DNA from 3 places in the Nocardiopsis mwathae genome. Region 1 is predicted to be linked to each of the others. Evidence: predicted binding sites of a transcription regulator. Region 1 holds the regulator's gene; each other region holds the start of a gene.
The links. Region 1 encodes HrcA, which represses chaperone genes, less so after heat shock. Its sites were predicted from a motif close to TTGGCACTCTCNNNNNGAGAGTGCCAA; they were not measured.
Positions count from the first base shown of each region.

Region 1 (3,366 bases):
CGTAGCCCTGCGGTCCGAACGGCTGCTGCTCGTAACCGACACCGGGCTGCTGCGGGTACGGCGGAGCCTGGGGCGGCTGCCCGTAGGCGGCCTGCTGCGGCTGCTGGGGGTATCCGGGCTGGGGCGGCTCGAAGCCCTGGGGCGGTTGCTGTCCGCCGCTCGGCTGGGCGTACCCCGGCTGCTGCTCGTAACCGACACCGGGCTGCTGCGGGTACGGCGGAGCCTGGGGCGGCTGCCCGTAGGCGGCCTGCTGCGGCTGCTGGGGGTATCCGGGCTGGGGCGGCCCGTAGCCCTGGGGCGGTTGCTGTCCGCCGCCCGGCTGGGCGTACCCCGGCTGCTGCTCATAACCCTGCTGCGGGTACGGCGGGGCGAACCCGGGTTGCTGGGGGTGGGGGTGCGGGCCGTACCCGGGCTGCCCACCGGTCCCCGCCTGACCCGGGCCCGGCTGCGCGTCGGGAGGGGTGGGGCCGGGCGCCGGCTGGCCGTCTGCGGGCCGGTCCTGGGGCTGTGGTCCGTTGGGCGGGGTCTCGCTCATCATGTCCCTTGGGTATGCCGCTTGTGGTGGGGGCGATCGTCTCGTCCGACCTCCCGCGAGGGGGTGACCGCGGGGCGTGCCCGCGGTCGGCTCTCGGGCGAGACTAGTCTTCCACCACGTAGGGGGCGGTAACGAAATCGATCAGTTCCTCGACGCGGCCGAGGAGTTCGGGTTCCAGGTCGGCATATGACCGTACCGAGGCCAGGATGCGCCGCCAGGCCTCCCCCGGTTCCTCGCGGCTCCCCAGCGCGCGCAGCACCCCCTCCTTCCACGGGACGCCGCGCGGGACCTCGGGCCAGGCCTCGATACCCAGTGCCGACGGTTTCACCGCCTGCCATACGTCCACGAAGGGGTGGCCGGTCACCAGGACGTGCGGTGAGCGGACCCGTTCGGCGATGCGGCTCTCCTTGGAACCCGGCACGAGGTGGTCCACCAGCACGCCGAGCCGCCGCTGCGGCCCGGGTTCGAAATCGCGCACGATCTCGGGCAGGTGGTCGACGCCCTCCAGGTACTCCACCACGACGCCCTCGACGCGCAGGTCGTGGCCCCACACCCGCTCCACCAGCTCGGCGTCGTGCACACCCTCCACATAGATCCGGCTCTCCTTGGCGATCTGCGAGCGCGCCCCCCGGACCGCGATGGAGCCGGAGGCGCTGCGCAGCGGTCCCCGCGGCGCGGCGGTCGGGCGGACCAGCGTGGCCGGTTCACCGTCGATGAGGAACGCGGCGGGCGTGAGGTCGAACACGCGCCGGGCGCCGTGGCGGTCCTCCAGGGTGACGGTGGTCTTGTCCCAGTCGACGACGGCGCCGCAGAAGCGCCCGTCGGCCGACTCCGCGACCAGGTCCGGTTCGATGGTGACCTCCGGGACCCGCCCCTTCTCGGGGCGGCGCGGGCCGCCCGCCAGAACGTCGCCGCCGTAGCGGTCGGCGTAGCGCCGGTCGCCGGAGCCGGTCCCTCTGCCCTTGCCTGAGTCGCTGTGCACGGCCCTGGATTGTAGTGGCGGACCGGGACGACGGTGTGGTCAGGTCGCCGCCGAGGGGGAGCGGGGGTACGGCGCGCCCCGGGCCGCCGGGCCGCTCCCCCGGGCGACCTTGCGGCGGACATTAGAATTGGCAGTCAAGACCACGGAGTGCCAGGAGGTGAGCGCGTGCTCGACGACCGGAAACTCGCGGTTCTGCGTGCCATCGTCGAGGACTACGTGTCCACGAAGGAGCCCGTGGGATCGAAGGCCCTGGCGGAGCGGCACAGCCTCGGTGTCTCACCGGCGACCATCCGCAACGAAATGGTGGCTCTCGAAGAAGAGGGGTACATCACCCAGCCGCACACCAGCGCCGGCAGGATCCCCACGGACAAGGGCTACCGCCTGTTCGTCGACCGCCTGTCCACGGTCAAGCCCCTGTCCTCGGCGGAGCGCAGGGCGATCGAGACGTTCCTCGGCGGAGCGATCGACCTCGACGAGATCGTCGCCCGCACGGTGCGCCTGCTCGCCCAGCTCACCCGCCAGGTCGCGATCGTGCAGTACCCGTCGCTGACCCGCTCGGCCGTGCAGCACGTGGAACTCGTGCCGCTGGGCCCGAGGCGCGTGATGATGGTGCTGATCACCGACACCGGGCGGGTGGAGCAGCGGGTCATCGACCACCTCGACTGGGTCGACGACAGCAGCGTGGAGAGCCTGCGGACCCTGCTCAACCGGCTGCTGGTGGGCAAGGGGCTGAGCGACGTTCCCCCCGCGGTCGCCGACGTGCCCGCACTGGTGCCCCCGGACGACCGGCGGATGGCCGCCTCGGTGCTGTCGGTCCTTCTGGAGAGTCTCGTGGAGCGCAGCGAGGAGAAGATCGTCCTGGCGGGGACGGCGAATCTCGCGGCGATGGATTTCTCGGCTAGCCTTCGGGAGGTACTCGAAGCGCTCGAAGAGAACGTGGTCCTCATCCGCCTGCTCGGTGAGGCGGGGGACCCCTCCTCGCTCACCGTCCGCATCGGTGAGGAGAACTCCCACGAGGGCCTGAGATCGGCCTCGATCGTCTCCGCTGGTTACGGCATCGGTGATCACTCACTGGCCAAGCTCGGCGTGGTCGGTCCGACACGCATGGATTACCCCGGAACGATGGGAGCGGTACGCGCTGTGGCTCGGTACGTAGGCACGATTTTGGCGGGACAGTAAGTGGCGAACGACTATTACGAGATCCTCGGTGTGCGCCGGGACGCGTCCAAAGACGAGATCAAGAAGGCCTATCGTCGACTCGCCCGCGAGCTGCACCCGGACGTCAACCCCGACCCGGCCACCCAGGAGCGCTTCAAGGAAGTGACGCAGGCCTACGAGGTCCTCTCCGACGACAACAAGCGCCGCATGTTCGACATGGGCGCCGACCCCTTCGCACCCGGCGGCGGCGCCGGCGCCGGCGGTTTCGGGGCGACGGGCTTCCCGTTCGACGACATCATGAACGCCTTCTTCGGCGGCGGCCAGCCGGGCGGCGGTCGGGGACCGCGCGACCGGGTGCGCCGCGGCCGCAGCATCAAGGTGCGCGTGGAGCTGGACCTCGCCGAGGCGGCCTTCGGCGTCACCAAGGACGTCACCTTCCCCACCGCCGTCCTGTGCGACACCTGCCAGGGCGAGGGGACCGCCAAGGGCACCCACCGCCGCACCTGCGACATGTGTCAGGGGCGGGGAGAGGTCTCCCAGGTGGCGCGCTCGTTCTTGGGCCAGGTCATGACCACCCGCCCGTGCCCGCAGTGCTCGGGCCAGGGCAGCGTGATCACCGACCCCTGCGCCGACTGCTCCGGCGAGGGGCGGGTTCGCGAGAAGGTCACCCGCAAGGTGCAGATCCCCGCCG
Region 1 covers NZ_JACHDS010000001.1:1,163,360-1,166,725, forward strand. Annotated here, with positions in the region: gene HNR23_RS26570 (DUF4870 domain-containing protein) at 1-538, opposite strand, end outside; gene HNR23_RS04635 (DUF3097 domain-containing protein) at 639-1,439, opposite strand; gene hrcA (heat-inducible transcriptional repressor HrcA) at 1,683-2,696, shown strand; gene dnaJ (molecular chaperone DnaJ) at 2,697-3,366, shown strand, end outside.

Region 2 (3,366 bases), 3.3 Mb from region 1:
CGCACGCTGTCCTGCTCGTCCACCGGCAACCTGGCCGGGGCGGTCGGCGCCGCCGCCGCCCGCGCCGGATTCGACTCGTGCGTGTTCATCCCGGCCGGGCTGGAGGAGGGCAAGGTGGTCATGGCCGCCGTCTACGGCGGCAAGGTCGTGGCCCTCGACGGCCACTACGACGACGTCAACCGCTTCTGCTCCGAGCTCATCGGCGACAGCGCCGGTGAGGACTGGGGCTTCGTCAACGTCAACCTGCGCCCCTACTACGCCGAGGGCTCCAAGACGCTGGCCTACGAGATCGCCGAACAGCTGGGCTGGCGGCTGCCGGAGCAGATCGTCATCCCGATCGCCTCGGGATCCCAGCTCACCAAGATCGACAAGGGCTTCCGCGAGCTCATCGCGCTGGGCCTGGTGGAGGACCGCCCCTACAAGGTCTTCGGCGCGCAGGCCACCGGCTGCTCCCCGGTCGCCCGGGCCTGGGAACGCGGGCACGACGTCATCCAGCCGGTCAAGCCCGACACCATCGCCAAGTCGCTGGCGATCGGCAACCCCGCCGACGGCCCCTACGTCCTCGACATCTGCGCTCGCACCGGTGGGGCGGTGGCGCACGTGAGCGACGCCGAGGTCGTCGACGCCATCAAGCTGCTGGCCCGCACCGAGGGCATCTTCGCCGAGACCGCCGGCGGCGTGACGACCGGCGTGCTGCGCAAGCTGGCCGCCGAGGGCGTGCTCGACCCGGGCGCCGAGACCGTCGTGCTGAACACCGGCGACGGACTCAAGACGTTGAACGCCGTGGACTCCGGCGTCACCGCGACCATCAAGCCGTCCCTGGACGCGTTCAAGGACGCCGGGCTGCTCTGACCCGGCCGACCCGCGGCCGACCGCGGCCGCCCGCCGACCACAGCCGCCGATCCGCGACCCACGACCCACCCCGCACCCGTCAGGAGTACTTCGCAGCCATGAGCGTCAGTGTCCGCGTGCCGACCATTCTCCGCAGCTACACCAAGGACGCCGCCGAGGTGAGTGCCGAGGGCGCCACTCTCGCCGACGTCCTCGCCGACCTGGAGGCCAACTACCCGGGCATCCAGGCGCGCATCCTCGACGATTCCGGCAAGATCCGCCGGTTCGTCAACGTGTACGTGGGCGACGAGGACGTCCGCTTCGCCGACGGGCTGGCGACCGCCACCGCCAATGGGGTGCAGATCTCGATCATCCCGGCGGTCGCCGGGGGCTGCTAGCTCCTTCGCGTCGTCCCAGGAAACCGCGCCTGCCAACCCCTTCGGCGGGCGCGGTTTTCGTGCCTCTCCGGGGGCTGGTCGGGGCCGTGAAACCCCTATTGACCTGCGGGTAGCCGAGCTTCCACAACTTCGCTGAGTCGTTTGCACTCAACCGGCCCGAGTGCTAAAAAAGGAGCGTTAGCACTCTGGGATCATGAGTGCTAAGTCAGGATCGAGACGATGAGGCCGCGGTCTCCGGCAGTCGGGTTGCCGGGGAGAAGCCGCGGTCGTCCGTCGCGGGCGTCGGCTCGTTCCCTCGCGTATCAGCCCGGTCACGGGAGGACTAGAACTCTATGGCAGCCAAACTGATCGCGTTCGACGAGGAAGCCCGGCGCGGCCTCGAACGTGGCATGAACACGCTTGCTGACGCCGTCAAGGTGACGCTCGGCCCCAAGGGCCGCAACGTCGTCCTTGAGAAGAAGTGGGGCGCCCCGACCATCACCAACGATGGTGTCTCCATCGCCAAGGAGATCGAGCTCGAAGACCCGTGGGAGAAGATCGGCGCCGAGCTCGTCAAGGAGGTCGCCAAGAAGACCGACGACGTCGCGGGTGACGGCACCACCACCGCCACCGTGCTGGCCCAGGCGCTGGTGCGCGAGGGTCTGCGCAACGTCGCCGCCGGCGCCAACCCGGTCGGCCTGAAGCGCGGCATCGAGACCGCCGTCTCCCGCATCAGCGAGGAGCTGGCCAAGCTGTCCAAGGACGTGGAGACCAAGGAGCAGATCGCCTCCACCGCCTCCATCTCCGCCAGCGACGCCCAGATCGGCGAGGTCATCGCCGAGGCGATGGACAAGGTCGGCAAGGAAGGCGTCATCACCGTCGAGGAGGGCCAGACCTTCGGTCTGGAGCTCGAACTCGCCGAGGGCATGCGCTTCGACAAGGGCTACATCTCGCCCTACTTCGCCACCGACCTTGAGCGCATGGAGACGGTCCTTGAGGACCCCTACATCCTCATCGTCAACTCCAAGATCTCGAACAACAACGAGTTCCTCCCCGTCGTGGAGAAGGTCCTGCAGGCCGGCCGTCCGCTGATGGTCATCGCCGAGGACCTTGAGGGCGGCGCGCTGCAGACGCTCGTCGTCAACAAGATCCGCGGCACCTTCAAGTCCGTCGCCGTCAAGGCCCCGGGCTTCGGTGACCGCCGCAAGGCCCAGCTCGGCGACATCGCCGTGCTGACCGGCGGCCAGGTCATCACCGAGGAGGTCGGCCTCAAGCTGGAGAACACCGAGCTCGACATGCTCGGCCGCGCCCGCAAGGTCGTCGTCACCAAGGACGAGACCACCATCGTCGACGGCGCCGGCGACGCCACCGCCATCGCCGGCCGTGTCAACGAGATCCGCAACGAGATCGAGCGCACCGACTCCGACTACGACCGCGAGAAGCTGCAGGAGCGCCTCGCGCGTCTGGCCGGCGGCGTCGCCGTCATCAAGGCCGGTGCCGCCACCGAGGTGGAGCTCAAGGAGCGCAAGCACCGCATCGAGGACGCCGTCCGCAACGCCAAGGCCGCGGTCGAGGAGGGCATCCTGCCCGGCGGTGGCGTCGCGCTGCTGCAGGCGGGTGTCCCGGCCTTCGAGAAGCTGGACCTGTCCGGCGACGAGGCCATCGGCGCCGACATCGTCCGCCGCTCCATCGAGGAGCCGCTGAAGCAGATCGCGGTCAACGCCGGCCTCAACGGCGGCGTCGTCGCGGAGAAGGTCAAGGGCCTCGACGCCGGTGTCGGCCTCAACGCCGCCACGGGCGAGTACACCGACCTGTTCAAGGACGGCGTCATCGACCCGACCAAGGTCACCCGCTCCGCGCTGCAGAACGCGGCCTCCATCGCCGGTCTGTTCCTGACCACCGAGGCCGTCATCGCCGAGAAGCCGGAGAAGGCCGCCCCGGCCGCTCCGGACGCCGGCATGGGCGGCATGGACTTCTAAGGACCCACGGGTTCTGGCGTCCAGGTACGCGTCACCAGCCTGCGACGATCGGGCGGTCCCCCTTGCGGGGGCCGCCCTTTCGCGTGTTCGCAAGCGTGTGACGCGGGCAACTCTGAGAAAAGGATGAAATCCGACTTATCTCCTACTAACATCGGGCGGGCAGCGTCACCCGAAAAAGG
Region 2 covers NZ_JACHDS010000001.1:4,448,848-4,452,213, reverse strand. Annotated here, with positions in the region: gene thrC (threonine synthase) at 1-852, shown strand, start outside; gene HNR23_RS19405 (MoaD/ThiS family protein) at 951-1,229, shown strand; gene groL (chaperonin GroEL) at 1,562-3,187, shown strand.
Region 2: groL (chaperonin GroEL) is a predicted target of HrcA. The motif match lies at 1,407-1,433, and genes of this name have one in related genera.

Region 3 (3,366 bases), 3.0 Mb from region 1:
TGAACCCTTCGGTGAACGCGGTGATCAGGTCCGCGAAGACGGCGCCGATGACCACGGCGACGGCGAGCTGGATGAGATTGCCTTGGAACAGGAACTTCTTGAATCCGTCCATGGGGATACTCCCGAGTGATCGCTGACTGACCGGGTGGCCGACCGGGGGCCGAGAAGCGCCGCCGGGTGACCGCTGGACCGTTCCGGCACGGGCGGCCGGTCCGGTGGTCCCGGGCCGCCCACCGGACCGCCGCGGGCAGCGGTGGCGAAGCGCCTGGTCAGGATGTACCTCGATGCGTCATGGGTCAACCTCGGATGGTGATGGAGAGCCGCTCGGCGGCTGCCCGCCCGGCCAGTGCCCGTGCTTCGTCGTCGCTGACCGCGACCAGGATCAGAGCACCCGCCTCACCGGAGATGGCGCCCTGCTCGTCCGGAACGGCGATGACCGGGCGGTTCGCCGCGACGGTCGCGGCCGCGGGCGCCGCCGCGCCGAGGTCGGCCGCCGGGGCCGGTGCCGCCGACAGGATGTCGACCCTGCTTCCCGGGTGCAGGAGTGCCACCGCGCCCGGGTCGGCGACCCGGACCGGGGCGGCCACCAGGTCGGCCCCGTAGCCACTCGCGGGCGGGTCGGCGACGCGTGCGGTCGTGAGCACCTCGCCGCGCCGCATCGGCCCGGCGAGGCCGGAGCCGACCGGGGCGGAGTCCGGACGCAGCGCCCCGTCGGGGACCGCGCGCGACGGCAGGGCACGCGCGGTGAGGTCGGCCGCGGTGAGGGGCGACTCGGCCGTCAGATCGCGGGCGGCGACCAGCACCTCGACCGTCGGGGCGGGTGGCGGGCGGATGATCAGCACCGCCCCGCCGAGTGCGAGCGCGGCGCACACGGCGCCGAGGGGGCGCCGGTAGCGGGCCAGGTGGACGAAGGCGCGCGGTGTTCCGGTGATCATGCCTGGACGTTAGGCGACGGGCGGCGCCCCGGGGTGGCGCCGTCCACAGGGTGGGGGCGGTCCGGTCGGTGCGGCCCGAGGGGAGCCCGGGGTGCGGCGGGCGGCGGCTCCCGGCTCGGCGTCCCATGGAACGCGAAAGGACCGGGGCGGTTCCCCGCGGGGAGCCCCGGTCCTTCTCGATGTCGTGTCGGCTCAGGCCGCCGACTCAGCTCGTGGCGGCCGCCGGTGCGCTGGACGTGCTCGCCGATCCCCCGGAGGAGGACGAAGAAGAAGAGGCCGTCGAGGCGGACGACGAAGAGGTCGACGACGCGCCGGAGTCCGAGGAAGCCGCAGCCGCCTCGCCCTTGCCGCTGCCGTTTCCGTTGGTGCCGCTGCCGTTCGACCCGGCCAGCACCGAGCTGTCGGAGCTGGTGCCGCTGTCCGTGCGGTAGAAGCCGGAGCCCTTGAAGACGATGCCCACGGCCGAGTACACCTTGCGGAGCCGCCCCTGGCACTGCGGGCAGACGGTCAGGGACTCGTCGCTGAAGCTCTGGACGACCTCCATCCCGTGGTCGCACTCGGTGCATGCGTACTGGTACGTAGGCACTGTGGTCCTCCTTGCTGGCACTCTCGCCCACCGACTGCCAAATAGTACGCTCTCGCACGGCAAAGCCGCGACATCGGTGCTGGGGAGTGCCGCTCCTGCCGGCGGGTGGTGGGCCGAACCCTGTAACACCCGACCGCCCCGCTGTGTTCCCCCCGGTCCCCGGCGAGTCCCGTGAAGCGGCGCGCCTCAGCAGCGCACCACCCCCCGGCCCGGCGTCACGACCGCCCGCACCGCGAGATCGTGCTCCTCGGCGGGGACGGACGCCACGAGTTCTGTGTCGTAAATCACCGCCAGGGTGAGCGTGTTTGGGCCGACGCGCGCCAGCGCCCTGTCGTAGCACCCGGCGCCCCGGCCGAGCCGCCGCCCCGCCCGGTCCACCGCCAGCGCCGGGCAGATCACAGCGGCCGCCGTGCGGACCGCGTCGGGGCCGTAGCGGTGCCCGGTGGGTTCGAGCAGCCCGTGCCCGGCCGGGGCGAGGCTGTCCGGCCCCTCATAGGCGGCCCAGTCGAGGCTCCGGTCGGGCATCACGACCGGAAGTAGGACGTAGGTGCCTCGTTTCCACAGGGTCGTGACCAGCCTGTGCGTGTCCGGTTCGGTGCCTACCGAGAAGTAGGCCGCCACGGTGCCGCCCATACCCAGCTCGGGAAGGGCGGCGACGGCGTCGCGGATCGCCGGTCCCGCGGCAGCCCGCTCTGCCTCCGGCATCGCCCGCCGCGCCGCGAGGATCTCGCGCCGCATCTCCCGTTTCGCCTCGATGTCCATGACACAGAAGTGTCCCAGCCCGGCGCCGGAAGGTGAGGATGAGGGGAAAGGCAGATGAACGTCCGGCCGCCCGGTGGTCCGACATAGCGCTCCTACCGGCGCCAATCGCCTGGAGCGGCAGGTCAGAGCACGCGTGGGGGCGGCTGTGCGGCGTACAGTGCCGACATGAGTGAATCGCAAGCCGTCCGCCCTCTGGTGACCAAGGCCGTGGTGCCGGCCGCCGGCCTGGGGACTCGCTTCCTCCCCGCGACCAAGGCCACCCCCAAGGAGATGCTGCCGATCGTCGACAAGCCGGCGATCCAGTACGTGGTGGAGGAGGCCGTCGCCGCCGGCCTCGACGACGTCCTGATGATCACCGGGCGCAGCAAGCGCTCCATCGAGGACCACTTCGACCGCGCCTACGAGCTGGAGGAGGCGCTGCGGGCCAAGAACGACACCGAGCGGCTCAACGCCGTGCGCGAGTCGAGTGAGCTGGCCCAGATCCACTACGTCCGCCAGGGCGAGCCGCGCGGGCTGGGCCACGCGGTGCTGTGCGCGGAGGCGCATGCCGGCAGCGATCCGTTCGCCGTCCTCCTCGGCGACGACATCATCGCCGGCCGCGAAGCGCTGCTCAAGCGCATGATCGAAGTGCACGCCACCTATGGCGGCAGCGTGGTCGCGCTGATGGAGGTCGAGCCGGAACAGGTCTCGCTGTACGGCTGCGCCGCCATCGACGGCACCCAGGAGGAGGACGTCGTCGTCATCACCGACCTCGTCGAAAAGCCCCCCGCCGACCAGGCGCCGAGCCGATGGGCCATCATCGGCCGCTACATCTGCGACCCCGCGGTCTTCGGGGTGCTGCGCGAGACGCCTCCGGGGCGCGGCGGCGAGATCCAGCTGACCGACGCCCTGCGCGAGCTGGCCAAGCGCACCCCCGCCGACGGCGGCCCCGTGCACGGCGTGCTGTTCCGCGGCCGCCGCCACGACACCGGCAACAAGGTCGACTACCTTCGCACTGTGGTGGAATTCGCATGTGCCCGCCCCGACCTCGCCGCGGAGCTCCTGCCGTGGCTGCGCGAGTTCGTGGCGAAGCAGCAGGTCTGA
Region 3 covers NZ_JACHDS010000001.1:4,151,955-4,155,320, reverse strand. Annotated here, with positions in the region: gene HNR23_RS18025 (MscL family protein) at 1-112, opposite strand, end outside; gene HNR23_RS18020 (SAF domain-containing protein) at 297-935, opposite strand; gene HNR23_RS18015 (FmdB family zinc ribbon protein) at 1,141-1,521, opposite strand; gene HNR23_RS18010 (5-formyltetrahydrofolate cyclo-ligase) at 1,708-2,283, opposite strand; gene galU (UTP--glucose-1-phosphate uridylyltransferase GalU) at 2,449-3,366, shown strand.
Region 3: HNR23_RS18015 (FmdB family zinc ribbon protein) is a predicted target of HrcA. The motif match lies at 1,536-1,562, and genes of this name have one in related genera.